3 regions of the Streptosporangium sp. NPDC002721 genome follow, and region 1 is predicted to be linked to each of the others. Evidence: riboswitches for the same ligand, from Rfam matches in the RefSeq annotation. Region 1 holds a riboswitch; each other region holds the start of a gene.
What was found. Region 1 has a riboswitch for cobalamin ahead of ACFYWM_RS02445 (ribonucleoside-diphosphate reductase subunit alpha). Riboswitches for the same ligand answer to the same signal wherever they lie in the genome.

Region 1 (10,447 bases):
GCGCTGGCAGAGGCGGGCCGGTTCTTCGGCCGGATCGCCCACCTGCTGGACGCCGTGGAGGACCGGGAGGAGGACGCCGCCCGGGGCGCGTTCAACCCGCTGACCGCCACCGGCACCTCCGTACGGGAGGCGCGGCGATTGTGTGACGACGCCGCGCACGGCCTGAAGCTGGCGCTGCTGGAGCTGGAACTCGCCGACCGGCACCTGGTGGACGTGCTGCTGGACACCGAGGTGCGGCGGGCGGTGGACAGGACGTTCCGCCACGCCTCCGGCCCGGACCGCGGCCACGCCCGCGAGACGTGCGCCCGCCCGCACGGGGAGCGCCCGCACGGGGAGCACGGCCACTCCCCCACCGGGCACGCCCCCTCCCCCGCGGAGCACGACCACCTTCCCGAGGGGCACGGCCACTCCCCCACCGGACACGACCACGAGACACCGTCCCCGGCCGGGGAGGCGGGCCACTCCTACGAGCGGCCCGGATTCGTCCGCAAGTCCGCCGCCGGGGTGGGGACCTTTCTGACCTGCGGTCTGTGGCGGCCCCGGTGGAGTTCCCGGAAGCACGGCGCCTGGGACGAGCGCTGCTACCTCAGAGGATGCGACGGCTGCGGCTGTGACGGATGCGACGGGTGCTGCGACTGCTGCAAGTGCTGCAGCAAGTGCGACGGGTGCTGCTGCGACTGCAACGCCTGAGACTTCGGGAACTCCGGGAACTCCGGGGAGCGGCCCGCCGGACATCGCGGACGGCTCCCGGACCGATCGCGCCTCACGAACCGGACGGGCGAACCTGCCGTCCCAGCACCGGCCCCGGTCCCGGCCTCAGACCGGGTCCGGCTGTTCGCCGTCCTTCTCGCGGGCGCCGTCCCGCTCGCCGGGGCCGCCCAGACCCCGCGACATCAGCCCCGCGCCCATCAGCCCGGTGAGCGTCCCGGGGACGGTCGCGGACGGGGGCGGGGTCTCGACCCGGAAGCGGGGCAGCGCCTCGGGATACTTCTCGCGGACGAAGGCCACCATGTGCTCGCGCATGTCGCACTTGAGGTCCCAGGCGCTGGCGGAGTCGGCGGCGCTCATCAGGGCGCGCAGCTCCAGCAGCCCGTTGGGGAGGGTGTCGGTGACCTGGAGGGTCCAGTCCTTCTGGTCCCAGAGCGGGTGCTCGCGCAGGGCCCGGTAGAGCTCGGTGCGCAGCTCCTCCACCGGCACCGACCAGTCGACCCGGAACATCACGTGGCCGATCACCCGGCTGCTGTGCCGGGTCCAGTTCTCGAACGGGTTGGCCGTGAAGTAGGAGACCGGCAGGACCAGCCGCCGCTCGTCCCACAGCCGCAGCACCACGTAGGTGAGGCTGAGCTCCTCGATCCGGCCCCACTCGCCCTTCACCACGACGACGTCGTCCAGCCGGAGCGCGTCGCTGAAGGCCAGCTGGAGCCCGGCGAGCATGTTGCCCAGGGTCGACTGGGCGGCGATGCCGACGACGACACCGGCGATACCGGCCGAGGCCAGCAGCCCGGCCCCGAGCGCCCGCACCTGCGGGAAGGTGAAGAGCATCGCGCCCAGCGCGACCACGATGATCACCGCCGAGGCGACCCGGCGGACCAGGGTGATCTGGGTACGGATGCGCCGGGCCCTGCGGTTGCCCTCGCCCTCGACGGTGATCAGGCGGTCCAGCACCACGTCGGTGACCGCGTAGGCGGCCTGGATGACCAGCCAGGTGGCGCACCCGATCATCGCCAGGCTGAGACCCCGGTCGATCACCTGGCCGATCGAGGCCGTCGCCATGGTCGGCTCGTAGATGGTGTGGGCCGTCGCCACGGCGGCCGTGGCGAACCCCGGCCAGGTGCAGCGGCGCACGAGCGGACCGGCGAGAACCCATTTCTCACCGATCAGCCGCGAGCGCAACACCCGTCGCACCACCTCCACCGCCACGACGGCGGCGGCAACGGAAACAATCATCATGATCCAGCCGGACACTTGAGGCGTCCCCCTCGACGTCTTTCATCCTCGTCGTCATCTTTCCTGGATCACCAGCTAATCAGAAGGATTCGTCGAATGTGACATTCCCTTCCACGGCTATCTGGTAGGCCGAAACCCGCCGCTCGAAGAAGTTGGCCAGCTCCTGCACGTCCTGCAACTCCATGAACGCGAACGGGTTGGCCGTGCCGTAGCGGGCGGGCATCCGCAGCCTGACCAGGCGCTGGTCGGCCACGTACTCCAGGTACTGACGCATCTGGTCCACGCCCATCCCGAGCAGGCCGTCCCCGCACAGGTCGGCCGCGAAGGCCAGCTCGGCCGCGACCGCCTCCTCGATCATCCGGGTCACCTGCTCGGCGAGCTTGTCGTCGAACAGGTCGGGCTCCTCGGCCCGTACGGTCTCCACGACGCTGAACGCGAACTCCATGTGCATGGACTCGTCGCGGAACACCCAGTTCGTCCCGGTGGCCAGGCCGCCGAGCAGGCCCCTGGAGCGGAACCAGTACACGTAGGCGAAGGCGCCGTAGAAGAACAGGCCCTCGATGCACGCCGCGAAGCAGATCAGGTTGAGCAGGAACGCCCGCCGGTCCTCCCGCGTCTCCAGCCGGGTCAGCCCGCCGAGCGAGTCGATCCAGCGGAAGCAGAACTCCGCCTTGTCCCGGATCGAGGGGATGTGCTCGACCGCGGCGAAGGCCTTGACCCGCTCGTCGTGATCGGGCAGGTAGGTGTCCAGCAGGGTCAGGTAGAACTGGACGTGCACGGCCTCCTCGAACAGCTGCCTGCTGAGATACAGGCGCGCCTCGGGGGCGTTGAGGTGCTGGTAGAGGTTGAGGACGAGGTTGTTGGCCACGATCGAGTCGCCGGTGGCGAAGAACGCCACGAGGCGGTTGATCAGGTGGCGCTCCTCGGGCGTCATCCTCGCCAGGTCGGCGAGGTCGGAGGTGAGGTCCACCTCCTCGACGGTCCAGGTGTTGCGGATCGCGGCCCGGTAGCGCTCGTAGAACTCGGGGTAGCGCATCGGCCGCAGGGTGAGGTCCATGCCGGGGTCGAGCAACATCGGTGAAACGCCTTTCTCAGAGCTTTCGGGGAACCGGGACGACGGCTACTGGCACGCGTCGCAGTACTCGGGGTTCTCCAGGGAGCAGGCGATCGCCTCGGGATCGGCGACCGGCGCCGCCACGGTGGCCTGCGCGATCCGGGTGGCCGGGCGCGAGCGCAGGTAGTAGGTGGTCTTGAGGCCCGACTTCCACGCGTAGGCGTACATCGAGGAGAGCTTGCCGATGGTCGGCGTGGCCATGAAGAGGTTCAGCGACTGCGACTGGTCGATGTAGGGGGTGCGCGCGGCGGCGAGGTCGATCAGCGCCTTCTGCGGCAGCTCCCATGCGGTCCGGTAGAGCGCCTTCAGGTCGGCGGGGATCTCCGGGATGTCCTGGACGGAGCCGTCGGCGCGCTTGATCGCGTCGCGGACCAGCGGGGTCCACAGCCCACGGGCCTGGAGGTCTCGGACGAGATAGCGGTTGACCTGGAGGAACTCCCCCGAGAGGGTCTCACGCTTGAAGACGTTGGAGACCTGCGGCTCGATGCACTCGTAGCAGCCCGCGATGGAGGCGATCGTGGCCGTCGGCGCGATCGCGACCATCAGCGAGTTGCGCAGGCCCGTCCTGGCGACCCGCTCCCTCACCTCCGCCCACTCCGCGGACCTCGCCGCCCCGTAGTGGTCGGGGTGCAGCACCCCGTCGGCGGCCCTGGTCTCCCCGTACGAGGGATGGCGGCCCCGCTCCACGGCCAGGTCGGAGGAGGTGCGGTAGGCGGCGAGCGCGATCTCCTCGGAGATCCGGGTGGACAGCTCCAGGGCGCGCGGCGAGTCGAACGGCAGCCGCAGCGCGAACAGCACGTCGGCCAGGCCCATCACGCCGAGCCCGATCGGGCGCCACCTCCGGTTGGCCGCCTCCGCCTCGGGGGTCGGGTAGAAGCCCAGGTCGATGGTGCGGTCGAGGAAGCGCACGGCGGTACGGACGGTCGCGCGCAGCCGCGCCCAGTCGATCGCCTCCCCGGAGTCCGCCGAAAGGTGGGCGGCGAGGTTGATCGAGCCGAGGTTGCAGACGGCGGTCTCCGCGTCGCCGGTGACCTCCAGGATCTCGGTGCAGAGGTTCGACAGGTGGATGACGTTCTGGGGCCTGGCCGTCTGGTTGGAGGTCCGGTTCGCCGCGTCCTTGAAGGTCATCCAGCCGTTGCCGGTCTGGGCGAGCGTGCGCATCATCCGCCCGTACAGGGCGCGGGCCGGGATCTGCCGGGTGAACCGGCCCTCGGCCTCGGCGGCCCGGTAGGCGTCGTCGAACGCGGAGCCGTACAGGTCGGTGAGGTGCGGGACGTCCTTGGGGTCGAACAGCGACCAGGTCCCGTCGTCCTCGACCCGGCGCATGAACTCGTCGGGGATCCAGTTGGCCAGGTTCAGGTTGTGCGTGCGGCGGGCCTCCTCGCCGGTGTTGTCGCGCAGTTCCAGGAATTCCTCGACGTCGGCGTGCCAGGGCTCCAGGTAGACGCAGGCCGCGCCCTTGCGCCGGCCGCCCTGGTTGACCGCGGCGACGCTGGAGTCGAGCGTGCGCAGCCAGGGCACGATGCCGTTGGAGTGGCCGTTGGTGCCCCGGATCAGCGAGCCCCGCGAGCGGACCCTGGTCCAGGCGATCCCGATGCCCCCCGCGTACTTCGACAGCCGCGCGACCTGCCCGTAGCGGTCGTAGATGGACTCCAGCTCGTCGCGGGGCGAGTCGAGCAGGAAGCACGAGGAGAGCTGGGGCCTGCGGGAGCCGGAGTTGAACAGCGTGGGCGAGCTGGGCAGGTAGGAGAGGGTGGCCATGAGCGCGTACAGCTCGGTGGCCTCCTCGACGCTCTCGGACAGGCCGCAGGCCACCCGCAGGAAGAAGTGCTGCGGGCGCTCCAGGACCTTGCGGGTCCTCGGGTGACGCAGCAGGTAGCGGTCGTAGACGGTACGCAGCCCGAAGTACTCGAACCTGGCGTCGGCCCCCGGGTCGGCCAGCGCGTCCAGCACCCCGGCGTGGGCGGCCACGAACTCCGCGAGCCCGTCCTGGATCAGCCCCGCCTCGTGGGTCGCGGCGATGGACTCGGAGAACTCGCGGACGCCGTGCTCGGCGGCCTCGTCGGCGATCAGCTCGGCCAGCATCGCGGCGGCGACCCTGGAGTTCTCGGGGTCGGTGATCACCCGCGCGGCGGCCTCGTCGATCGCCAGCCTGCGCTCGTCCGCCGCGTTCGCGGCGTTCGCGGCGTTCCCGGCGTTCCCGGCGTTCGCGACGCTTCCGGCTTTTTCTGCGCCCTCGGCGTTCCCGCTGTTCCCGGCACTCCCGGCGTTCTCGGCGGCGCCACCGCCCGCGACGGCGGCACCCGCGACGCTCTCGCCGCCTCCGTCGCCCGCCGCGGTCTCCGCCGTACCGCTCACTGCGGTCGCCGCCGCGGTCTCCGCCAATGCCTGTGTCACGTAGTGCCCCTCGCTCGATCGGACTTCCCCGTACGGCTCCGCCGGATGGGCACGCGTCCGCGAGCGATCCCGGGCACGCCGGATCGCCTCGTTCCGCGGGCCCTCCCACGAGGCCCTGGACAATCACGTCACCGGCAGGTCTTCGGACTCACGGGCACACCACACACGCCTACCGGCCGTCGCTTCCCAGGCATGGTTCGCCCAGTGCTCAAATGACGGCTTTCGTTCCCGTTCACCGCTGCGGGGCAGTCCCGGAATCTCACCGGGTTCCCTCTTGCCTCGCCCCTCGCGGGGCGAACCAGCAACGAGCAGGATCCTACATCTAGGGGCGTCTGACGCAACTACCCCAACAAGTTGTGGCGGAGGACTTCAGCAGCCCGAGCTCGTGCAGCACGCCCCGGGTGCGGGCCGTCTCGGTGGAGAGCCACTGGCGGAACTCGTCGCCGCTGAGATAGACCCGGCTCCAGCCGCGGGAGGCGCACAGGGCACCCCAGCGCGGCGCGGCGTCGATCCTGTCACACAGGGCGATCGCGGCGTCCCGGTCCCCCGGGCTCATGCCCTTGGGGCCGAGCAGCCCGCACCAGTCGCTGTACTCCAGCCGGACGTCGACCTCCATGAGCGTCGGAGCGTCGATCCCGTCGATCCGGCCGCCGGAGGAGACCACCAGGGGCCGCAGGCGGCCCGCGGCGATCTCGGGCCGCAGGGCGCGCGCCGATCCCAGCAGGGCCGCCACCCTGCCGACCTGGAGCGCCTCGGCGGCGTCCTCGGGGGCGAGGTACCCGGCGTACTCCAGCAGCCGGGCGTCCACCCCGAGGCACTTGCCGATCATGCCGTAGAGCACGTGGTCGGAGCCGCCCTCCGACCGGCCGCCGACCGTCAGGCCCGCGGGGTCGTCGCGCAGCCGCGCGACGAAGTCCTCGAAGGTGCGCAGGCGGGAGCCGGAGGGGACGACCAGGACCGTCCAGTCGCCGACCAGGCGGGCGATGGGGGTGGCGGCGTTCACCACGGCGGCGGTGTTGGCGATCTCCGCGGCGGCCACCATCGGCATCGCGGTGACGAGCAGCCTGCCCTCGCGCGCGAAGGGGCCGCGGAAGGCGCCGAACGCGTCGCGCGGGGCGGAGCCCAGGGGCCCGGCCCGCTCGACGGTCATCGCGGTGCGCACCAGCCCCGACTGGACCAGGACGGTCGCCAGCCTGCCCGCGATCCCGTCCCAGCCGTGGCCGTCGGCGGTCGGTTCGAGGATGAACAGGCGCCTCACCACCCGGCCGGCGTCACCGCCCGCGCCGCACCCCGCGGCGAGCACGGCCCCCGCCGCCAGCGCGCAGAACCTCCTACGGCGCATGAGCGCCCCTCCCCCCGGAGAACCCCCTATTCCATAGGTTACTTTCACGTCACTTTCTGTGACTAAGTGGGGTATGCCCGAACTCTCGGCGGCCCGCGTACCGGGCCGCCGAAAAGGACCTCGGCCGTCCGGGCACCGAGGACGGCCGCCCCGCGCGGACGCCGGGAAGCGCGGCGCCGGGAAGCGCGGCGCCCCCGCCCCCGGCGGGCCGGGGACGGGGGCGAGAGCGAGGGCGCGGGGAGGTCACTCCACCGTGACGCTCTTGGCCAGGTTCCTGGGCTTGTCAACGTCCCGTCCCAGCGCCACCGCGGCGTGGTAGGCGAAGAGCTGGAGCGGGATCGACAGCAGGATCGGGTCCAGCTCGGTCTCGTTCTTGGGCACCACGACGCAGTCCTCGGCCAGCTTGGGGTCGGCCGTGCGGTGGCCCACCATGAGCACCCGGCCGCCCCGGGCGCGGATCTCGCCCAGCGTGGTGAGGTTCTTGTCCAGCAGCTCGTCGTCGGGGACGATCGCCACCGTCGGCATGTCCGGGCCGATCAGCGCGAGCGGCCCGTGCTTGAGCTCGCTGGCCGGATACGCCTCGGCGTGCACGTACGAGATCTCCTTGAGCTTCTGCGCACCCTCGCGGGCCACCGGGTAGCCCCTCACCCGGCCCACGAACATCATGCTCGGCGACTCGGCGTACCTGCCCGCCAGCTCCTTGATCTGCGGCTCCAGCGCCAGGATCTCCTTGATCTGGTCCGGCAGCCTCCGCAGGCCGTCGCAGATCCTGCGGCCGTCGGCGGGGGACAGGTCGCGCACCCGGCCCAGGTGCAGCGCGAGCAGCGCGAACGCCACGGCGGTCGAGGTGAACGCCTTGGTGCTCGCCACCGAGACCTCGGGACCCGCGTGCAGGTAGACGCCGCCGTCGCACTCGCGGGCGATCGCGCTGCCCACGGTGTTGACGATGCCGAGCACCCTGCCGCCCTTGCGCTTGAGCTCCTGCACGGCGGCGAGGGTGTCGTAGGTCTCCCCCGACTGGCTGATCGCCACGTAGAGGGTGTCGGCCTCCACCACCGGGCTGCGGTAGCGGAACTCGCTCGCCGGCTCGGCGTCGGCCGGGATGCGCGCCAGCTCCTCGATGAGCTGCGCGCCGATCTGGCCCGAGTAGTACGCGGACCCGCAGCCGATGATCTTCACCCGGCGGAACGAGCGGGTCTCCCGCGCGTCCATGTTGAGGCCGCCCAGGTGGGCGATGTGGAAGCGGTCGTCCAGCCGCCCGCGCAGCGTCCTGGCCACCGTGTCGGGCTGCTCGGAGATCTCCTTGAGCAGGTAGTGCTCGTAGCCGCCGGTGTCGTAGTGCCCGGCCTCCCAGTCGACGGTCAGCGTCTCCTTGGCCGTCTCCCGCGCGTCGCTGGCGAAGGTGTTGAACCCGTCGGCCCGCAGCACGGCGATCTCGCCGTCCTCCAGGTGCACCACCTGGCGGGTGTAGCGGACCAGCGCGGCGACGTCGGAGGCGGCGAACATCTCCTTCTCGCCGATGCCCAGCACGATGGGGCTGCCGTTGCGCGCCACGACCACCTCACCGGGACGCTCGGAGTCGATCACCGCGATCCCGTACGTGCCGACGACCCGCTTGAGCGCGGTCCGCACGGCCTCCTCCAGCGAGTCGGCCTCCTTGACCGTACGGGAGATCAGGTGCGACAGCACCTCGGTGTCGGTCTCCGACAGGAAGATCGCCCCGTCGGCCTCCAGCTTGGCGCGCAGCTCGTCGGCGTTCTCGATGATGCCGTTGTGCACGACGCCGATGCGCTCGTCGGTGGACAGGTGCGGGTGGGCGTTGACGTCGCTGGGCGCGCCGTGGGTGGCCCAGCGGGTGTGGCCGATGCCCAGGCCGCCCTTGAACCGCGCGGGCACGACCGCGGCCAGGTCGGCCACCCGCCCCTTGACCTTGCGCATCTTGAGGCCCTTGTTGGAGATCACCACCCCGGCCGAGTCGTAACCCCGGTACTCAAGACGCTGCAGGCCCTCCAGCAGGATGGGGGCCGCGTCCTTGGGCCCCACGTAGGCCACGATTCCGCACATGTACCGCTCCTTGTCCGTAAACGATCGGGGTGCCGCCGTCCGCTACCCGTAGACGATCCGGCGAAGCTGTCGCAGGGAGAGTTCGGGTGCCGCGACACGGCGCACCGCCAGCTCGGCGGCGACCCTGGGGAAGATCTCGTCGTTGACCAGCCCCCTGGCCTTGAGCTCCGCGTGACGCCGCCGGACGAACTCGTCGACGGGCTCGGAGAAGTAGGCCAGCACGTCCGCGACGACCCGCGCCGCCTCGCCCGGACCGAGCGCGCTCGTCCGGGTCAGGTGGGTGATCAGATCCTCGTGCGGATTCCGTGCCGTGGACACAGAGCAGGACCATACGCATCCGGGAGAGAACACACCAAGTTTCCTGCCCGATTTCGGGCAGAGAATCTCTTCAACATCTCAACCCCGCCACAATGAGCGACAGTCGGTAATCTCTGATAACTCTAGGTAGTTACCAGAGGGGGAGGAACACCGCCATGCGCCGCCTGCCGGGGATCACTGCCGTCGCCGCTCTCACCGTCCTGGCCTCAGCCGCCCCGACCTCGACTGCCCTGATCTCGGCCGTCCCGGCTTCCGGCGCCCCGGCCCCGGTCGTCCACGCGGACCGGCCGACGGGGCTCCGGACACCCCCGGCCCCCGCCGGGACCGCGACACCGCCCGGCGCGCCGACGGGGGCGCGGTCCGGCAGGCAGGCCGCCTTCACCGAGGCGGCGCGGCGGTACGAGGTGCCGGAGAGCGTGCTGCTCGCGGTCTCCTACCTGCAGTCCCGCTGGGAGGGTCACGGCGGGCTGCCCAGCGTCTCCGCCGGATACGGCCCGATGCACCTGATCGACGGCCGGGCCGAACCCGGGCGCCCCCACGGCGCCGGGGAGGACCCACGCGGCGACGAGACCCGGCCGCGCGTGATCGCCCTGCCGCCGATGGAGACGAACCCGCCGGAGGACACCCTGCGACGGGCCTCGCGGCTGACCGGCCTGTCCCCCGGCCGGCTGCGCGAGGACGCCTCCGCCAACATCATGGGCGGCGCCGCGCTGCTCGCCGACCACCGGCGCCGAGTCGGCAGAGGTCCCGGCGGGGGCTCCCTCGAGGATCCGGCGAGCTGGTACGACGCGGTGGCCCGCTACCCCGGCACCCCGGAGAGGGGCACGGCGGGGAGGGAGGCGGCGCTGTCCTTCGCCGACGAGGTCTACGCGACGATCCGGGCCGGCGCCGCGCGGGTGACCGACGACGGCGAGCTCGTGGTCCTCCCCCCCACCCCGGACCTGGTCGTTCCCCCCGAACTCTCCACCCGCCCCGCACGCTCAACGCACCCCGCACGCTCAACCCGCCCCGCACGCTCAACGCACCCCGCACGCTCAACGCACCCCGCACGCTCAACGCACCCCGCACGCTCAACGCACCCCGCACGCTCAACGCACCCCGTGCGCCCGGCGCCCTTCAGGCCCGCCGCGCCGTTCATCCCGGCGGGGCGCTCCGGGCCGTCCGGTCCGCGAGCGCCGCTCCCCCTGGAACGGCGCGCCTCGCCCTCCGCCCCACCCACCCCCACCCCGGTCACCCCCACCCCGTCGCCCACGCCCGCTCCCGCC
Region 2 (8,429 bases), on a different contig from region 1:
GCATGTGCGACCAATGCCGCAGCGGGAGCAGCCGGTATTGAGGCAGGCGGTTCAGGGCGAAGCAGGTCAAGATCATGCGTCGGGCGTGTTCGGTCACATCCAGCCGGGCGATGTCCCGAGCGTCACGGATGCGTCGGTCCACCGTCCCCGCCGACTCGGCGCCCTTGGTCGCGTACTTGGCCACGTACGACGCCACCCGCTGGTCACTCACGCCGTCCAGGTCGGTGGAGAGGTAGACCGGTCGCACGTCGAGTTGGTCACCCCAGCGCAGCAGGACCGGGGGAGGAGCGTCCGGCGATTGCTTGGAGGCCGGGACGACGACCTGTGCGGCGGCTTGCCGGATCGCGGTGTCCAGCAGCGGGACGGTTGCCCAGTCCGGGGGAGGTGAGGCGGGACCGTTGGGGCCGTCGAGGCGGATCACCGCGTGGAAGTGGACCAGGCCGCGCGCTTGGTACTCGGCGACCTTGGCATACGACAGGCGCAGCACCTCACGCAGGTGAGCACGAGGCACGCCGAGCTGCCGAGCCAGGACGGCGGGGAGTGTCTGGGTGAAGCGGCGCCACAGCTCTCCCGCGTGAGCGTTCCACAAGACCGCGCCCTGGTAGTCATAACAGTCCACGCAGAGCGGCTGCCCCACCTGCGGGTCATCGCGGTCGTGACGCTTGCCGCAGCCCTCATACCGGCCATGGGGGCAGGTGGGGGAGTCGCGCCGGGGACGGCAGGGCAGGGTCTTGCCGTCCTTGCTCGTGCGGTGAGCGTGGACCGCGCCGAAGGAGGGAGCGGTGAAGGTGGCGAACACACGGGGATGCCCGCCCACATCTTCGGGGACGCCCTTGCCGCCGCGCAGGCCGGAGATGATGAGGTGATAGGTGTCGTCCTTGTAGACCGCCGAGCAGGCCGGGCACCGGGAGGCGCGACGGTTGCCGCAGGCCGTGAGCAGGAACCCGGTCGGTTCGTCGGCCGTTCGGTAGACGTCGAGGATCTCACCGGTCGCGCCGTCGAAGGTCAGGCGTTCACCGTGCAGGCGGACCGGTTGGGCACAGCCGCCCGTGGCGTAGACCATGCGTTGCCAGCGGGTGAAGTCGGGCATGGCCGCGCGTTGCAGGGCGGCCAGGATGTCAGGGGCGAAGGAGGGGCCGGGTTCACACGGCCCCCCTCTCGGCTTCGAGGGGCGGGGGTTCGGCGCGGGTCGGCCCGTCGGCCAGCTCGATGCCGTGGATGGCGGCGATGCGCCGCCATTTCTCGGGTGACCACCGAGGCGACTCGGCGATCTTGCGCTTGGACCACTCCCGTACAAGCGCGGCGTGCGGTACCAGTTCGGGAGGTACCAAAGGACTCCTTTCTCTCTGCGGAGTTCCCACGCCATTTCGGGAAAAGGCAGGTGCCATCGGCAGGCATGCGGAAAAGACATGACTGCGGAGGAACGGCACTCGTCAGCGAGATTGATGGAGTGTCGAGGTCGCGCGACGGTGAACCAGTGAGCGCTGCCTGTAGTGCTGGCCTGCCGCTGGCCGGGTCCCCCCAGCGGAACGGCTCTCGTCTTCGTGGTGCCCGGTGGCGTACTGCGCTCGAATGTGTCGCGTCTGGTCTCTCGCTGCTTCCCGAAAGACGGGGGAAATTATCTATGGTCATTTTGCCACGGTGGCCGGGAAATTATGCGTGCGGGAATTTCCGCCGGGACGTCTTCCGAGTCGTCCCCTGTCGTCCGGTGGCGTCCGGCTGCGTACGGCTGCATCTGATCGTCAGGGCCAACAAGTAAGGGAGCTGTCACCTGTCGGTCAGGTGCTCAGCTCCCTTGAGGGTCGAGGACGTCCCAGGACGTCTACTCCATCCACACCGGTTCGAGGAGGTCGGGATTGAAGGTGGCCCGCCCCTTGCCCGCCGGGTGCACGATCACCGCGTGCAGCATCTCTCGGACGTGCGCCCGCTTCCGGGACAGCGGTAGCCCGCCCTCCGCTTCCGGGAGGTACCAGCGCCGCCGGATCTCCTTGATGTCGGTGACCATGCTCGCCCGCTGGCGTTCCGCCCTTCCCATGATCTTGTTCTTCTCCGCGCGCAGCCGGGCGATGTCGCTTTCCAGGTCGGCGGCGTTGCGGAAGTAGAGGTTGTTGGAGATGTTCCGTGCCCGCCACTGCCGGGTCAGTTCCTCCAGTTGCTCCTCTACGTCGGTGAGTTCTTCCTCCCTCGTCCACAGGGGAGCGTCGTCCACGTCCGTGTACTGGGCGAGTTCCATCTGGCCGAGCACGAGTTCCGAGATGGCGAAGTCGACCAGGTCCCCGCGCCGCGCGACTCCACCGCAGCCGCCCACGTCCTGACCGGGACAGAAGTAGATGTGTCGCTTGCCGTCCTTCGTCTTCTTGGTTCTCAGCGGCACGTTGCACACGCCCCCGCCCGCGACGGGACGACCGCAGCGCAGCACACCGGTCAGCAGGTAGCGGTGCTCCCGGTAGTCGAGGGGGAGAGGAGCACCCACGGCGCCACCTCGCTTGACGGTGTGTCCCTTGCGGCTGTCGAGGATGTCCCGCACGGCCAGCCACTCCGCAGCTCCCGGTAGCCACACATGCGCGACCTGGCCAGTGCGGTCTGAGCGCGTTTGCCGGTCGTTGCCCCGGGAGTCTTGATACCTCGTGGTGATCCGTGCTTTCCGGGGAGTCGGGTGGTGGCTCTGCTGGGGGGTGGGGGCGGGTTATGCTCGTTGCGCGGTTGGTTCTTCCGGTGTCGTGTTGGTGTCGGGAGTCGTAAGAGGGAACCCGGTGTGATTCCGGGACTGCCCCGCAGCGGTGAGTGGGAACGAACGCCGTCATCGGCACTGGGTGCGTGTCATCTGGGAAGCGACGGTCAGTAGGAGTTGTGTGTGATGCCCGCGAGTCCGAAGACCTGCCAGCCGCCCGTGTGCCGTCCGGTGCGCGGTGATCCGTGGCCTCGTGGGAGGGCCTGGGATGCGTCTTTCCCGTGCGTTCCTTCCGCGTGGCCGTGGGGCGGCATGGCATGAGCCGAGGGAAGGACGCCATGAGCAAGGTCACCACGACCGTTTTGGGGTATCCCCGTATCGGGGGCCGTCGCGAGTTGAAGCGGGCGACGGAGGATTACTGGGCCGGGCGGGTTGACGCCGCCGGCCTTCAGGAGACGGCGGCCGGTCTGCGGGAGCGGGCGTGGCGGGAGCTGTCGGGGGCGGGGCTGGACGCGGTGCCGTCCAACACCTTCTCCCTGTATGACCACGTGCTGGATGCGATCGCGCTGGTGGGCGCGGTTCCCGAGCGGTTCGCCGGGGCGGCCGATCCGTACTTCGCGATGGCGCGGGGCGCCGAGGGGGTGGCGCCGCTGGAGATGACCAAGTGGTTCGACACCAACTACCACTACCTGGTTCCAGAATTGGGACCCGACACCCGGTTCCGGCTCGACTGGAGCAAGCCGCTGGCCGAGTACGCCGAGGCGCGGCGGCTGGGCGTCGAGACCCGGCCGGTGCTGGTCGGGCCGCTGTCGTTCCTGCTGCTGGGCAAGTCCACCGTGCCCGGCTTCGCGCCGCTGCGGCTGCTGGACGGCCTGCTGGAGACCTACGCCGAGCTGCTGGAACGGATGGCCGCGGCGGGGGTGGCCGAGGTGCAGCTGGACGAGCCGGTGCTGGCCGCCGACCGTACGGAGGAGGAGCTGGCCGCGCTGCGCCGGGCCTACGCGCGGCTGGGCGAGCTCAGCAGCCGCCCCCGGCTGCTGGTGGCCACCTACTTCGGTGAGATCGGGCCCGCGCTGGAGATCCTGGCCCGCGGCCCGGTCGAGGCCGTCGGCCTGGACTTCGTCTCGGCACCCGGCAACCTGGAGGCGCTGGCCGCCGTCGGGGGGCTGCCCGGCAAGACCCTCGTCGCCGGGGTCGTCGACGGCCGCAACGTCTGGCGTACCGACACCGCGAAGGCGCTGTCGACCTGCGCGGCGCTGCTCGGGCTGAGCGACCGGCTGGTGGTGAGCACCTCCTGCTCGCTGCTGCACGTCCCGCTCGACCTGGACGCCGAGACCTCGCTGGACCCGCGGCTGCGCGAGCGGCTCGCCTTCGCCAGGCAGAAGGTCGCCGAGGTCGTACGGATCGGCAGGGCGCTGAACGGCGAGGAGGTCGTCGCGGGAGAGAGCGTCGCGGAGCGGTTCCTCAACCCCCGGGTGCGGGCCAGGCTGGACGCCCTGGGCGAGGGCACCCCGCGCGCGCCGCACGCCGAACGGCTCGCCGTGCAGAACGCCGACCTGGGCCTGCCGCCGCTGGCCACCACCACCATCGGCTCCTTCCCGCAGACCGGCGAGGTGCGCCAGGCCCGCGCCGCCATGCGCTCGGGCGAGATCGACAAGGCCGGGTACGAGCGCAGGATGGAGGCCGAGATCGACCGCGTCATCGCGCTGCAGGAGGACATCGGCCTGGACGTGCTGGTGCACGGCGAGCCCGAGCGCAACGACATGGTCCAGTACTTCGCGGAGACGCTGGAGGGCTACGCCGCCACCGAGCACGGCTGGGTGCAGTCGTACGGCAGCCGCTACGTCCGCCCGCCGATCCTGTTCGGCGACGTCTCCCGTCCGGAGCCGATGACGGTGCGCTGGGCCTCCTACGCGCAGTCGCGGACGAAGAAGCCGGTCAAGGGCATGCTGACCGGCCCGGTGACCATGCTGGCCTGGTCCTTCGTCCGCGACGACCAGCCGCTGGGCGAGACCGCCAGGCAGGTGGCGCTCGCCCTGCGCGACGAGACCCGCGACCTGGAGGCGGCGGGCGTCAGGATCATCCAGGTCGACGAGCCCGCGCTGCGCGAGCTGCTGCCGCTGCGGCGGGCCGACCGCGAGGCCTACCTGGAGTGGGCGGTCGCCGCGTTCCGGCTCGCCACCGGCGGGGTCGCCGACAGTACGCAGATCCACACCCACATGTGCTACTCGGAGTTCGGGGAGATCATCGGCGCGATCGGCGACCTGGACGCCGACGTGACCAGCGTCGAGGCGGCCCGCTCCCGGATGGAACTCCTGGACGACCTGCGCGCCTTCGGCTACACGCGCGGCATCGGGCCCGGCGTATGGGACATCCACTCGCCCAGGGTGCCCTCGGCCGGTGAGATCGAGGACGCCCTGCGCACGGCCGTGGCCTCGGTGGATCCGGCGCTGCTCTGGGTCAACCCCGACTGCGGCCTGAAGACCCGCGGCTATCCGGAGACGGAGGCCAGCCTCAGGAACATGGTGGAGGCGGCCCTGCGCGTCCGGGCGGAAACGGTCCAGTGATCTAGAGGTCTGGCGGTCATCGTGTCCGAGGGGGTGTGACCCGTCCGGGTCACACCCCCTCTCGCCGCCCTGTCATGCCCGGACGCCCGTTGTTCCCGGGGTCCGGCCGGAGGTCGTCACGCCTGACTTGCTCCCGAATCTTTCATGACTCGAATATTTACTGTTAGGAAACTTTCTTTTATATTCGAGTCACCCCCCAGCGAAGGAGCAGGATATGCGCAGAACGGTCACCTTCCTCGCGATGGCGATCATCGCCGTCGCCTCGACCGTGTTCGTCGCGTCACCGGCCAACGCGCACGGCTACATCTCGTCGCCGCCGAGCCGTCAGGCCATGTGCGCCCAGGGCCGGGTCACCGGCTGCGGTGACATCATCTACGAGCCCCAGAGCGTGGAAGGTCCCAAGGGCCTGAAGAACTGCCACGGCAACGTCGGCCGGTTCTCGCAGCTCAGCAACGAGAGCAAGGGCTGGCCGGCGACGAGCGTGGGCAACTCGGTCACCTTCAACTGGGTGCTGACCGCCCGCCACGCCACCAGCACGTGGGAGTACTTCATCGGCAACACCCGGATCGCGGTGTTCAACGACGGCGGCAGGCAGCCCGGCGCCACCGTCTCGCACAACGTGAACCTGGGTAACAGGACCGGCCGCCTGAAGGTGCTCGCCGTCTGGAACATCGCCGACACCGCCAATGCCTTCTACTCCTGCGTCGACCTGCAGCGCTGACCGGAAATCCGGCAGGTCTGATCGGGGATCCGGCAGGTCCGACCGAAAATCCGGCGGGTCTGGCCGGGGATCCGGCGGGTCTGGCCGGGGATCCGGCAGGTCCGACCGGAAATCCGGCGGGTCTGGCCGGGGATCCGGCGGGTTTGATTGACCGGGCCTGATCGGCCGGGTCCGGTCGTTCCGGTCTGATCACTTCGGTCTGACCGCCTCGGTCCGACCGTTCCTGTCCGGTCGCCCCTGCCGGATCGGGTGGCTCCGATCCGGCAGGGGCGAAGCGAGACGAGACAAGGCGATCCGAACCGCTTCCGCGCCCTCCGTGGCCCGACGGCCTTTTGTGCCGTCTCCGGCCCGGCGGGCGCGGGGGCGGTTTCGTCGTTCTCCGGCCTTCCTTCGCCCGGCTCCCGGACGGTTCGCGAGGTCGCCGAGGGTGATCGTGGCGTCACGGGAAAGGATCTCTCTTGAATGAGGGATGGAATGGCGAGGGGAGATGCCATGGACATAGCAGCTCAAAGTGTGCAACACGGCTTTTCGCATGCGCTTTAATTGCCAAAACATCGGTGATTCAACTCAAGGGCAATGGGGAACAGATATCGTGCGTCCAGGGTCCCGGCGCCCGTCGGGGCAGGGGTCGGCACTGTAGAGGTGGTCGGTGGCTCGTCGCACAAAAAGAATCCCCGATGTCGCCACGGCGATTCTGGTGGTTTTTGGAATTCTGGTCGGACTTCCGGTGCGAATTGTCGAGGAATATCTCCCGGATACGGTCGTCGAGCACAGGATCGAATGGGTGGTTGTTTTCGGGTTAACCGCCTCCCTCGTCGTCCTGCTGACATGGGTGACGCCCAGACTGAGGGAGTCGCGCACGCGTGGCGGGCTCTTCCTGGTGCCGCACAGGCAGCCGGGATGGGTCAGGAGGACCGAGCTGGACGACGTGGTCTCCACGCTGACGATGAGGGCCTCGGGCACGGTCGGGCTGACCACCGGTCTCGCCGGGGCGGGCGGGTTCGGCAAGACCTCCCTGGCCCTGGAGGCGTGTCACAGCGACGAGGTGCGGAAACGGTTCGGCGGCGGCGTCGTATGGGTCACCGTGGGCCGCGACCGCGCCGGTGCCGACATCGCGGCGCTCGCCAACGACGTCACGGAGGCCGTGCTGGGCGTCCGGCCGGACTTCTCCAGTCCCGAGCAGGCCGGTCACCGGATGGCCGAGGCGCTGGCGGAGCGGGGCCGCGTGCTGCTCGTGGTCGACGACGTGTGGAGCCTCAAGCAGCTGCGCCCCTTCCTGTCGGCGGCCGCGAGGTCCCGGGTGCTGGTGACGACCCGGCTGCCCCGGGCGCTGCCCCCGAAGGCGATCGCGATGATCGTCGATGAGATGGCGCCGCGGGTGGCCGTCCAGGTGCTGAGCCGGGGGCTGCCGCCGATGGCCCCCGGGGTCGTCAGCGACCTGGTGGGCCTGACGGGGAGATGGCCGCTGCTGCTCTCCCTCGTGAACGCGCGGCTGCGCGACGAGCACGGCACGGGGACGAACGCCGACGTCGCCGCGCGCCGGGCGGTCGAGCGGCTCGGCCGGACCGTACCCGCCATCCTGGACGTCACCGTCGCCTCCCAGCGGGAGAGCGCGGTGCTCGCCACCGTCGAGCTCGGCCTTGAGGCCCTCGGCGCGTTCGACCGCGCCCGCTTCCTGGAGCTGGGCGTCTTCCCCGAGGACGTCGAGATACCGGCCGCGGTCGTCGAGCTGCTCTGGCGCGGCACCGCGGGGCTCACCTCCAAGCAGGCCGAACGGCTCTGCGCGAGGCTCCAGGACCTCTCGCTGATCAGCAGGCGGCACGCCAGGGGGGCGGCGCCGTCGATCATGATCCACGACGTCGTCCGCTCCGCCGTCCGCTCGGCGGGCGGGCTGGGCGAGGAGCGTCTCGAGGCCGCCAACCGCGACTTCCTCGACGAGGCCAGGAACCTGATACCCGACGACGACCTCACGGCGGACGCCGAATGGTGGCGGCTGCCCCGGACCGTCCCCTACCTCTGGGACCACCTGCTGTTCCACCTCTCCGAGGCGAGGAGATACCGGGAGCTGGAGTCGCTGCTGCACGACGTGCGCTGGTTCGTCGCCCGCGTACGCGCGTTCGGGGTGGCCGCGGCGGAGTCGGACCTGGCGCTGTCGACCTCCCGCTCCGTCGCCGGGGTCCGCCGGTTGATCTCCCGCAGCGCCCACCTGCTCACCCCCTTCGAGTCGGACGCCGTGTCCACGGCGAACCTGCTGGCCCGCCTCTACGCGTTCCCGCCGATGCGGGCGTCGGTCGAGCGCTACAGCCAGGAGAACGAGACCACCTTCCTGCGGGCCCGCTGGCCGCTGCCCGACGACGGCACCACCTGCCTGCTGCGGACCCTGACCTCGGCGACGAGACGGCTCAACGAGGTGTCGGTCACACCGGACGGCTCGCGGTTCGTCGTGCACGCCCGCGACGGCGGCGCGCAG
Region 3 (10,447 bases), on a different contig from region 1:
GGCGGCCCCGGTCGGCGGGTTCACCGGCTGGCGGCCCATGATGCCCGTCACGATCTGGACCGCGGTCAAGCCGCCCGCTCCGGAGGGGAAGCGATGACGGTACGTTTCGTCGGTGCCGGGCCGGGCGCCGCGGATCTCATCACCGTGCGGGGCCAGCGGGCGATCGAGTCCGCGCCGGTGTGCCTGTACGCCGGGTCGCTCGTCCCGGCCGAGCTGCTGGAGTCGTGCCCGCCGGGCGCACGGCTGGTCGACACCGCGAGGATGGCCCTGGGGGAGATCGTCGCGGAGATGGTCGCCGCCCACCGGGCCGGGCACGACGTGGCCAGGCTGCACTCCGGCGACCCGTCGGTGTTCAGCGCGATGGCCGAGCAGATGCGGAGGCTGGACGCCGAGGGGGTGCCGTACGAGGTGATCCCGGGCGTGCCCGCCTTCGCCGCCGCCGCGGCGTCGCTGCGGCGCGAGCTGACCGTGCCGGGGGTGGGGCAGACGGTCGTGCTGACCCGTACCTCGGTGCGCGCCACCCCCATGCCCGAGGGGGAGGACCTCGGCACGCTCGGCCGCAGCCGGGCCACGATGGTCCTGCACCTGGCGGTGCAGCGCGTAGAGGCCGTCGCGGCCGAGCTCGTCCCCAACTACGGCGCCGACTGCCCGGTGGCCGTGGTGGCCAGGGCCAGCCGCGACGACGAGGTGATCCTGCGCGGCACGCTGGCCGACATCGCCGGGCAGGTCCGCGAGGCGGGGATCCTCCGGACCGCGGTGATCGTCGTCGGCCGGGTGCTGACCGCCTCGGAGTTCCCCGACAGCCACCTGTACTCGGCCGCCCGCTGCCGTGACTGACCCCACGTCCCGAGGTGACGGCGTGCCGGACACACCGGACACACTTAACGTGCTGATACTGGGCGGCACCGACGAGGCCAGGCGGCTCGCCGCCGCGCTCGACGGTCGCGCGAGGACGCGCGTGGTGTCCTCGCTGGCGGGCCGGGTACGCGACCCGAAGCTGCCGGTGGGGGAGGTGCGCGAGGGCGGTTTCGGCGGTCCCGACGGGCTCGCGGCGTGGCTGGCGGAGCACGATGTCCACGTCGTCGTGGACGCCACGCACCCGTTCGCGGCCAGGATGACCGCCTCGGCGGTGGAGGCGGCGGGCCGGACCGGCCTGCCGCTGCTGATCCTGCGGCGGCCCGGCTGGCGGGAGGCTCCCGGCGACGACTGGCGCTGGGTGCCCTCCCTGGAGGCGGCCGCCGGGCTGCTGCCCTCGCTGGGGGAGCGGGTGTTCCTGACCACGGGACGCCGCAGCCTGCCGGTCTTCGCCGGGCTCGACGGGCAGTGGTTCCTGGCCCGCTCGGTGGACATGCCGGGGCCGGTCGTCCCGCGACGCCTGGAGGTGCTGCTCAGCCGGGGGCCGTTCACCGTGGAGGGCGAGCTGGCCCTGATGCGCGAGCACCGGGTGGAGGTGGTGGTCACCAAGGACAGCGGCGGTGAGATGACCACCGCGAAGCTGCTCGCCGCCCGCGAGCTCGGGCTGCCGGTCGTGATCGTGCGCCGCCCGCCCCCGCCCGGGGGGGTGGCCTCGGTGGCGACGGTCGAGGCCGCGCTCGCCTGGCTGGAGACCGCCCCCGCCCGGTGACACCCAGGTCATCGACGGGCCCTGGCACGTCACGCCCGCCTCCCGCCTGGGTGACCGCTCCTGAGGGGGCGTCAGGGGGTGCCCGCCGATGTCGTGGAGATCTCCCAGAAGTCGGCGTAGCGGCCGCCTCGGCGCAGCAGTTCGTCGTGGCCGCCCTCCTCCACGATCCGGCCGCCGTCCAGGAAGACGACGCGGTCGGCGCGCCGGACGGTCCGCATCCGATGTGCCACCGTCACCACCGTCCGGCCCGCCATCAGGCGCTCGACCCCCTCGTGGAGGGCCGTCTCGTTCACCGGGTCCAGGGCGGAGGTCACCTCGTCCAGCAGCACGACGGGCGCGTCCTTCAGCAGCGCCCGCGCGATCGAGACACGCTGGCGCTCACCACCAGACAGCCGCGCGCCGCCCTCGCCGACGTTCGCCGCCCATCCGCCGGGCAGCCGCTCGATCACCTCGTCCAGCCGCGCCGCGGTCGCCGCCGCCCGTACCTCGTCCTCGCCGGCGTCGGGACGGCCCAGGCGTACGTTGTCCTCGATCGTGCCGTCGAAGAGGTATACGTCCTGGAAGACGATGGCGATCCGCGCCATCAGCACCTCGGTACGGATCGCGCGCACGTCCACGCCCCCCACGCGCACCGCGCCCTCGTCCACGTCGTGGAAGCGGGCGAGCAGCCGCAGCAACGTGGTCTTCCCCGCCCCCGACGGGCCGACGACGGCGAGCCGCTGCCCCGCGGGTACGGACAGCGACAGGCCGTCGATCACCGCGCGGCCGCCCTGCCGGAAGGTGACGGACTCGAACTCCAGGTCATGGCGTACCGGCTCGACCGGTTCGCGGGCCTGCGGCAGCGGCTCGGCGCTCAGCACCGCACGTCATCCGCGTCCACCGTGACGCCGTCCGCGTCCAGCGCGACGTCACTCGCTTCCACCACGACGCCGATCGTTCTCGACGGGGAGGAGGTCGGCACGGTGTGGCTGGAGCGCCCCGGCCCGCCCGGCCCGCTCGACGAGCTGGTGCTGGACCGGCTCGCCATCGCCGCCACGGCGGTCGTCGAGAGGTACGGCCCGGCCCGCACGAGCATGGCCGACCCCGCGCTCGTCGAGCTGGTGGTCAGTTCCGACGGCGACGAGGCGGCCAGGGCCCGGGCCCTGCGGCTCCTGGGTTTCGCCGCCGACCTGCCGATCCGCGTCGTCGCCGTACGGTCGCGGCGCCCGCTCGACCAGGTCGGCGCCCTGATCTGCCCGGCCCGCCCGGTGAAGGCGGCACCGGTCGCCGACGTGGGCGTCATCCTGGCCACCACCGTGGACCCGGCCGGGTTCCCTGCGGGCGCGCGCGCGGGCATCGGCGCCGCCGGGAGCCCTGACCGATCCTGGCGGGAGGCTCGCACCGCCCTCCGCTTCACCACCGCACGCAGGCCGGTCGTCCACCACGACGACCTGGGCGTGCTGGCGTTGCTCGCGCAGGTGCCCCGGGACGCCGCGCGGGACAACGCCGACGTGACCGCGATCGCCCGGCTGGCCGCCAACCCGGAGGACTTGGACACCCTGGACGCCTACTGCGCCACCGGCTCCCTGCGCCGGGCCGCCGACCTCCTCCACCTGCACCACAGCAGCGTCTCCCGCCGCCTCGAACAGATCGGGAAGGCCCTGGGCGTCGAACTCACCGAGCCCGCCGGGCTGGTACGGGCCGGGGTCGCCCTCACCACCTGGCGGCTCCTCGACGACTGAGGCCGCGGGCGGGCGGCGGTTCAACGCCGCCCCCGCCGCCCCCTGATGCGGCCAGTCCTGGTGCGACCCGGTTCGGTGTGGTCCGGTCCGGTTCGGCCCAGCCCGGCCCGGTGCGTCAGGCGGGATAGCGGCGGGGGGTGAACACCACCCGGCTGCCGTCACCCCGCTCGGCCACCCGCGTGGTGGAGGAGCCCACCAGCAGCAGGCAGCGCATGTCGATCGCGTCGGGGTCCAGGTCGCCGAGGGTGGTGACGGTCATGCTCTCCCGGGCCCCGCCGACGTCGCGGCCGACGACCACGGGGGTCTCCGGCGCCCGGTGCTCCAGCAGCAGGTCCCGCGCCGCGGCCACCTGCCAGGTACGGCTCTTCGAGGCCGGGTTGTAGATCGCCAGGACGAGGTCGGCCCTCGCCGCGGCACCGATCCGCTCGGCGACCACCTCCCAGGGCTTGAGCAGGTCCGACAGCGACAGCACGCAGTAGTCGTGGCCGAGGGGCGCACCCGCCCTGCTCGCCACCGCGTGCGCCGCGGTCAGGCCGGGCAGCACCCGTACCGGCACGTCCGCGAACCTCGGCTCGCACGCCACCTCCAGCACCGCGCTGGCCATCGCGAACACCCCGGGATCGCCCGAGGAGACCACGGCCACCCTCGATCCGGCCGCGGCCAGCTCCAGCGCGTGCGCGGCCCGTTCGGCCTCCACCCGGTTGTCGGTGGGATGGCGGCGCTGGCGCGGGTTGGGCGGGACGCGGTCCAGGTAGGGGCCGTACCCGACGAGCTCGTCGACACCGGCCAGCGCCTCCTGCGCCTCTGGCGTCAGCCACGGCCGCCCGGCGGGGCCGAGCCCCACCACGACCACCTCGCCGCGCGCCTTCGGGGCGGCCGGGGCGGCGGTGGCGGGCGCGGGGCCCGCCGCGTTGACGGGGCTCGGGATCAGCGCCAGCGAGAAGTACGGGACGCTGCCGGGGTCGACCTCGGCGAGCGGGGCCAGGCGCTGCTGCCCGGTGGTCGCGCGCTCGACGTACCAGGCCTCGTCGAGCCGCCCGGCCTCGGCCAGCGCGTCACGGACCTTGGTGAACGTACGGCCGAGCTTCAGCACCGCAGCCGAGTCGGTGGACGCCAGCCGCTCGGCGAGCACCTCGGCCGGGAGCGTTCCCGGCAGCACGGTCAGGACCTCGTCCCGCTCGACCAGCGGGCGCCCCAGGACCGCCGAGGCGCCGCTCACCGACGTCACGCCCGGCACGACCTCGGTGACGTAGCGGTGCGACAGGCGCTTGTGCATGTGCATGTACGAGCCGTAGAAGAGCGGGTCGCCCTCGCACAGCACCACCACGTCGCGCCCGGCGTCCAGATGGGCCGCCAGCCGCACCGCGCAGGCGGCGTAGAAGTCGTCGATCGCCCCCTGGTAGCCGCCCGGGTGGTCGGTGGTCTCGGTGGTGAGCGGGTAGATGAGCGCCTCCTCGACCTGGCCCTCCCGCAGGTAGGGGGCGGCCACCGAGCGGGCGATGCTCCGGCCGTGGCGGGCGCTGTGGAAGGCGATCACATCCGCCTGGCCGATCAGGCGGGCGGCCTTGACGGTCACCAGTTCGGGGTCGCCGGGTCCGAGCCCCACGCCCCACAGCCGTCCGGTCACGCGTCCGGTCACGTCGTCGCTCACTCTTCCTCACTAGCGATCGCGTTGATCGCGGCGGCGGTCATCGCGCTTCCGCCCCGCCGTCCGTCCACGACCAGGTACTCCAGGTTCGCCGGGTGCTCGGCGAGGGCCTGCTTGGACTCGGCGGCACCGATGAAGCCGACCGGGACGCCGAGTACGGCGGCGGGGCGGCCCGCGCCCTCCTCGACCATCTCCAGCAGCCTGAACAGCGCGGTCGGCGCGTTGCCGATCGCGACCACCGAACCCTGGAGCCTGTCGCGCCACAGCTCCAGCGCGGCGGCGCTGCGGGTGGTGCCCAGTTCGGCGGCGAGTTCCGGCACCCGGGGGTCACCGAGGGTGCAGAGCACCTCGTTGTTCGCGGGGAGGCGTCGCCGGGTCACCCCGGAGGCGACCATCATGGCGTCGCAGAGCACCGGCGCGCCCGCCAGGAGCGCCTCGCGCGCCGAGGCCACGACACCGGGTGACCAGCGCAGATCGCTCACCAGGTCGACCATTCCACAGGCGTGGATCATGCGGACCGCGACCCGGGCGACGTCGGCGGGCAGGCCGGACAGCTCGGCCTCCGCGCGGATGGTGGCGAAGGAGCGGCGGTAGATCTCCGCGCCGTCGCGGACGTAGTCGATCACAGTTCCCCTCTGGCGGCCGCCAGCGCGGCCGCGGTCTCCTCGATGCCGGAACAGGTCAGGCCGGTGCCGTCCAGTTCCAGGCGGTAGCCGTCACCGGTGGCGACCACATCCGCGACCCGCCCCCTCGGACGGCCGCAGCGCCTGCCGCAGCCCGCCCAGTGCACGGGGAGCGTACCGGTGCCCCGCCCGCTCCCGGACGGCGGGGCCACGGACGGCCCGCTCCCGGACGGTTCGCTTCCGGACAGCTCGTTTTCGGATGGCTCGTCTCCGGGCGGTGTGGCCGCCATGCCGACGGCGACGCCGATGGTGGTCGCCGCGTCGGCCTGGACGTCGGCCAGGGACTTGGCGCAGCCGGGACGGCCGGTGCAGGCCGTCACACCGATCCACGGCGACGCGGGGTCGACGACCAGCCCGGCGGCCTCCAGGCGGGCGGCCGTGCCCGCGACCTCGGTACGGTCCAGGCCGGGCAACACCACGCCGCGCCACGGCGTGAGCCGGATCTCCCCGCCCGAGGCGGCCTCCGCGAGCAGCAGTGCCAGCTCGGAGGTGAGCCGACCCAGCGGGATCGCCACCCCGAGCGCGACCCGCGCGCCCGGGTCCCCGATGCCGCTGCTCGGGTCGTTTCCGGGGGCGTTCCCGAGGTTGTTTCCGAGGTTGTTTTCGGTGCCCCCGATGACGCCGACCGGCCAGAGGGTCACGACCCGCGTCCTCACCGGGGTGAATGGAGGCGTACCGGAGATCCCGAGGGCGGTTCGCACCCGGGCGGCGATCAGGGAGGGGCCGTCCGGGAGTTCGGCGATCCGCCAGGCGGTGACGTCCCGGGTGGCCAGCTCGTCGAGGAACGCCTCGGCGGCGGCGAGCAGGGCCGTCACGGCTCCGCCGAGCGGGACGCGCAGTCCGGTGTCGGTCCCGGCGAGGATCAGCGCGGCCTCGTCCGGTCCCGTGGGCAGGATTCCCGCGTCCGCGCCCAGACCGGCCACGTCCCCCCGGCCGTCGTCAAGGGCGAACATGAACCGCCCCGGCAGGGCGGCGAGGGCGGGACGGGAGCACAGCCGCCGGTCCAGCTCGCCGACCAGCGGTGTGACGTCGACGATCCCACCGCGCGGATACTCCGGTGCGGTCGGTGCGGTCGGTGCGGCGGGCCCGGTCGGTTCGGCCGGTCCGGTGGGTCCGTCCAGTCCGGTCAGCGGGGAGGCGAGGATGTTGCGGATCCGTTCGTGTGTCGCCGAGGGCAGCAGGCCCGCCCTCGCCATCCGCGCGGCGAACCCGTTCTCCGCACCGCCGCCCGTACCGCTGTCCGGGTCCTCCGGGCCGAGGCCGCGCACCTGGACGTTCGCGCGGGAGGTCAGCTCGATGACGCCGCCGCCGTACGCCGAGGCGGCTTCGGCGAGTTCGCGCAGCTGGAAGGGGGTGAGGCGACCTCCGGGCACGCGGACGCGGGCCAGGCCGCCGTCCGCGGCGGCATGGACCTGGAGCGCCCCGGGGCACGCGTCGAGTCGCGATCGTCCGGAAAAGTCGGCAATGGACACTCGAAGGATGTTAACGCCAGTTTCTTGCAACGAACCGGACTGCCGTAGTGTCATCGGTGGCGACGGCAAAGGGAGGAAGCCGGTGTGATTCCGGCGCGGTCCCGCCACTGTAACCGGGGAGCGAACCCCACCCGGGCCACTGTCCGACGACGGGCGGGAAGGCCGGGGTGAGCACCGATCCGGGAGCCAGGAGACTCCAGCCGTCGCGGCCGACGACGACCCGGGGCGAGGACCCCGAGGGAGGAAGCTCCGTGCGCTCTTCGCCGTTCCCCCGCGACACCGTGGACACCGTGGCATCGCCGTTCCCCTGCCACGAAGTGGCACCCCTGGGCCGTACCGCCCTGCCTCTCCTGGAGTGTGGCGCGTGATCCTCCTGCTCTCGACCTCCGACACCGACCTGCTGAGCGCCCGCGCGAGCGGCGCCGACTACCGGCTCGGCAACCCCGCCAGGCTCACCGCCGCCGACCTCCCGCCGCTGCTGGAGGGCGCCGAGCTGGTCGTGGTACGCCTGCTGGGCGGGCGCCGCGCCTGGGAGGAGGGGCTGGACGCCCTGCTCGCCGGTCCCCGGCCCGTCGTCGTGCTCGGTGGCGAGCAGGCGCCCGACGCCGAGCTGATGGAGCTGTCCACCGTGCCCGGCGGGGTCTGCGCCGAGGCGCACGCCTACCTCGCCCACGGCGGCCCGGCCAACCTGACCGAGCTGCACCACTTCCTGTCCGACACGCTGCTGCTCACCGGCCACGGGTTCGCCGCGCCCGAGCCCACCCCCACGTGGGGAACGCTGGAGCGCGAGGCGCGCGACCAGGAGGGAGACGACGGGCCCGTCGTCGGGGTGCTCTACTACCGGGCCCACCACGTGGCCGGGAACACCGCCTTCGTCGAGGCGCTCTGCTCGGCGATCGAGGACGCGGGCGCGCGGGCGCTGCCGGTGTACTGCGCCTCCCTGCGCACCGCCGAGCCCGGCCTGGTGGAGGTCCTGCGTACGGTGGACGCCCTGGTGGTGACCGTGCTCGCGGCGGGCGGCACCCGTCCGGCGACCGCGTCGGCGGGCGGGGACGACGAGGCCTGGGACGTCGGCGCGCTCGCCGAGCTGGACGTGCCGATCCTGCAGGGCCTGTGCCTGACGAGCAGCCGGGCCTCCTGGGAGGAGAACGACGACGGCCTGTCCCCGCTGGACGCCGCCACCCAGGTCGCGATCCCCGAGTTCGACGGGCGGATCATCACGGTGCCGTTCTCCTTCAAGGAGATCGACGAGGACGGGCTCACCGTCTACGTGGCCGACCCCGAGCGGGCCTCGCGGGTGGCGGGCATCGCGGTGCGGCACGCCGTGCTGCGGCACATCCCGCCCGCCGAGCGGCGGCTGGTGCTGATGCTGTCGGCCTACCCCACCAAGCACGCCCGCATCGGCAACGCCGTCGGCCTGGACACCCCGGCCAGTCTGGTACGGCTGCTGGCCGCGCTGCGCGAGCGCGGCTACGACATCGGCGCCGAGGACGAGCTGCCCGGGGTGACCGGGCAGGACGGCGACGCGCTCATCCACGCGCTGATCGCCGCGGGTGGGCAGGACCAGGACTGGCTCACCGAGGAGCAGCTCGCCGGGAACCCGGTGCGCATCGCGGCGAGCCGGTACGCCGAGTGGTACGCCACCCTGCCCGCGGACCTGCGCGAGCGGATGGAGGAGCACTGGGGCCCGGCTCCCGGCGAGCTGTTCGTCGACAGGTCGCGCGACCCGGAGGGCGAGATCGTGCTGGCCGCGCTGCGCTCCGGCAACGTGGTGGTCATGGTGCAGCCGCCGCGCGGCTTCGGCGAGAACCCCATCGCGATCTACCACGACCCCGACCTGCCGCCCAGCCACCACTACCTGGCCGCCTACCGCTGGCTGGCCGACGGCTTCGGCGCGCACGCCGTGGTCCACGTGGGCAAGCACGGCAACCTGGAGTGGCTGCCCGGCAAGTCGGCGGGCCTGTCGGCCTCCTGCGGCCCGGACGCCGCGCTCGGCGACCTGCCGCTGATCTACCCCTTCCTCGTCAACGACCCCGGCGAGGGCACCCAGGCCAAGCGCCGCGCCCACGCCACCCTGGTCGACCACCTCGTCCCGCCGATGGCCCGCGCCGACAGCTACGGGGACATGGCCAGGCTGGAGCAGCTCCTCGACGAGCACGCCTCCATCGCGGCGATGGACCCGGCCAAGCTGCCCGCGATCCGCGCCCAGATCTGGACGCTGATCCAGGCCGCCAGGCTCGACCACGACCTCGGCGTCGCCGACCGCCCGCACGACGCCGAGTTCGACGACTTCCTGCTGCACATCGACGGCTGGCTGTGCGAGGTCAAGGACGTCCAGATCCGCGACGGCCTGCACGTGCTGGGGGCCGCCCCCGAGGGACAGCCGCGCGTCGACCTGGTGCTGGCCATGCTCCGCGCCCGGCAGATGTGGGCGGGCAGCGAGGCGCTCGTCGGGCTGCGTGAGGCCCTGGGCCTGGCCGAGGACGGCAGCGCGGGACGGATCGGCGTCGACGAGGCCGAGACCCTGGCCCGCGCCCTGGTCGAGGCGATGGAGCACCGGGGCTGGGACCCGTCGGCGGCGGGGGAGGTGACCGCCGAGGTCCTGGGCCGGGCGGACACCCCGGCAGGAGACGTCGGCGTGACCGGTTCGGGTAGCGGCTCCGACACGACCGGTTCGACCGGCTCGGCGGGCGCGACCGGCCATCGGGACGGCCCGGCAGGCTCCACAGGCCCGGAAAGCTCGGGAGGTCCGGCAGACCCGGCCGGTCCGGCCGCTGAGAGCCGGGCGCGTGGCGCGGACCTCGAGACCGTGGAGCGGATCCTGCGGTTCGCCGCCGTCGAGGTCGTACCCCGGCTGGCGCGTACCACCGACGAGATCGACGCGATCCTGCACGCCCTCGACGGCGGCTACGTCCCGGCCGGGCCGAGCGGGTCGCCGCTGCGCGGGCTGATCAACGTGCTCCCCACCGGCCGCAACTTCTACTCGGTCGACCCCAAGGCCGTGCCGAGCAGGCTGGCCTGGGAGACCGGGCAGGCGATGGCCGACTCCCTGCTGGAGCGCTACCGCGCCGACACCGGCGACTGGCCGCGCTCGGTCGGGCTGTCGGTGTGGGGGACCAGCGCCATGCGCACCGCCGGGGACGACGTCGCCGAGGTGCTGGCGCTGCTCGGCGTGCGGCCGGTCTGGGACGAGGCCTCGCGCCGCGTCACCGGCCTGGAGCCCATCCCCGCCGCCGAGCTGGGCCGCCCGCGCGTGGACGTCACCGTCAGGATCAGCGGCTTCTTCCGCGACGCCTTCC

Region 2: linked by a shared signal. The riboswitch ahead of metE (5-methyltetrahydropteroyltriglutamate--homocysteine S-methyltransferase) and the one ahead of ACFYWM_RS02445 (ribonucleoside-diphosphate reductase subunit alpha) in region 1 are both predicted to bind cobalamin.
Region 3: linked by a shared signal. The riboswitch ahead of cobN (cobaltochelatase subunit CobN) and the one ahead of ACFYWM_RS02445 (ribonucleoside-diphosphate reductase subunit alpha) in region 1 are both predicted to bind cobalamin.

Annotation. Positions count from the first base shown of each region.
Region 1 is NZ_JBIAQI010000002.1:43,203-53,649, reverse strand. It holds gene ACFYWM_RS02460 (DUF5685 family protein) at 1-690, shown strand, start outside; gene ACFYWM_RS02455 (mechanosensitive ion channel family protein) at 817-1,947, opposite strand; gene ACFYWM_RS02450 (ribonucleotide-diphosphate reductase subunit beta) at 2,027-3,022, opposite strand; gene ACFYWM_RS02445 (ribonucleoside-diphosphate reductase subunit alpha) at 3,068-5,458, opposite strand; cobalamin riboswitch at 5,574-5,776, opposite strand; gene ACFYWM_RS02440 (tripartite tricarboxylate transporter substrate-binding protein) at 5,781-6,800, opposite strand; gene glmS (glutamine--fructose-6-phosphate transaminase (isomerizing)) at 7,044-8,864, opposite strand; gene ACFYWM_RS02430 (hypothetical protein) at 8,907-9,182, opposite strand; gene ACFYWM_RS02425 (N-acetylmuramoyl-L-alanine amidase) at 9,338-10,447, shown strand, end outside.
Region 2 is NZ_JBIAQI010000046.1:48,052-56,480, reverse strand. It holds gene ACFYWM_RS41505 (replication initiator) at 1-1,090, opposite strand, end outside; gene ACFYWM_RS41500 (hypothetical protein) at 1,143-1,331, opposite strand; gene ACFYWM_RS41495 (zinc ribbon domain-containing protein) at 1,823-2,473, opposite strand; cobalamin riboswitch at 2,708-2,900, shown strand; gene metE (5-methyltetrahydropteroyltriglutamate--homocysteine S-methyltransferase) at 3,010-5,238, shown strand; gene ACFYWM_RS41485 (lytic polysaccharide monooxygenase) at 5,453-5,959, shown strand; partial or broken gene ACFYWM_RS41480 (NB-ARC domain-containing protein) at 6,792-8,429, shown strand, end outside.
Region 3 is NZ_JBIAQI010000006.1:132,228-142,674, reverse strand. It holds gene cbiE (precorrin-6y C5,15-methyltransferase (decarboxylating) subunit CbiE) at 1-97, shown strand, start outside; gene cobM (precorrin-4 C(11)-methyltransferase) at 94-837, shown strand; gene ACFYWM_RS09850 (cobalt-precorrin-6A reductase) at 860-1,624, shown strand; gene ACFYWM_RS09845 (ABC transporter ATP-binding protein) at 1,696-2,484, opposite strand; gene ACFYWM_RS09840 (PucR family transcriptional regulator) at 2,506-3,345, shown strand; gene ACFYWM_RS09835 (precorrin-2 C(20)-methyltransferase) at 3,461-4,972, opposite strand; gene ACFYWM_RS09830 (precorrin-8X methylmutase) at 4,993-5,619, opposite strand; gene ACFYWM_RS09825 (precorrin-3B synthase) at 5,616-7,148, opposite strand; cobalamin riboswitch at 7,221-7,345, shown strand; gene cobN (cobaltochelatase subunit CobN) at 7,513-10,447, shown strand, end outside.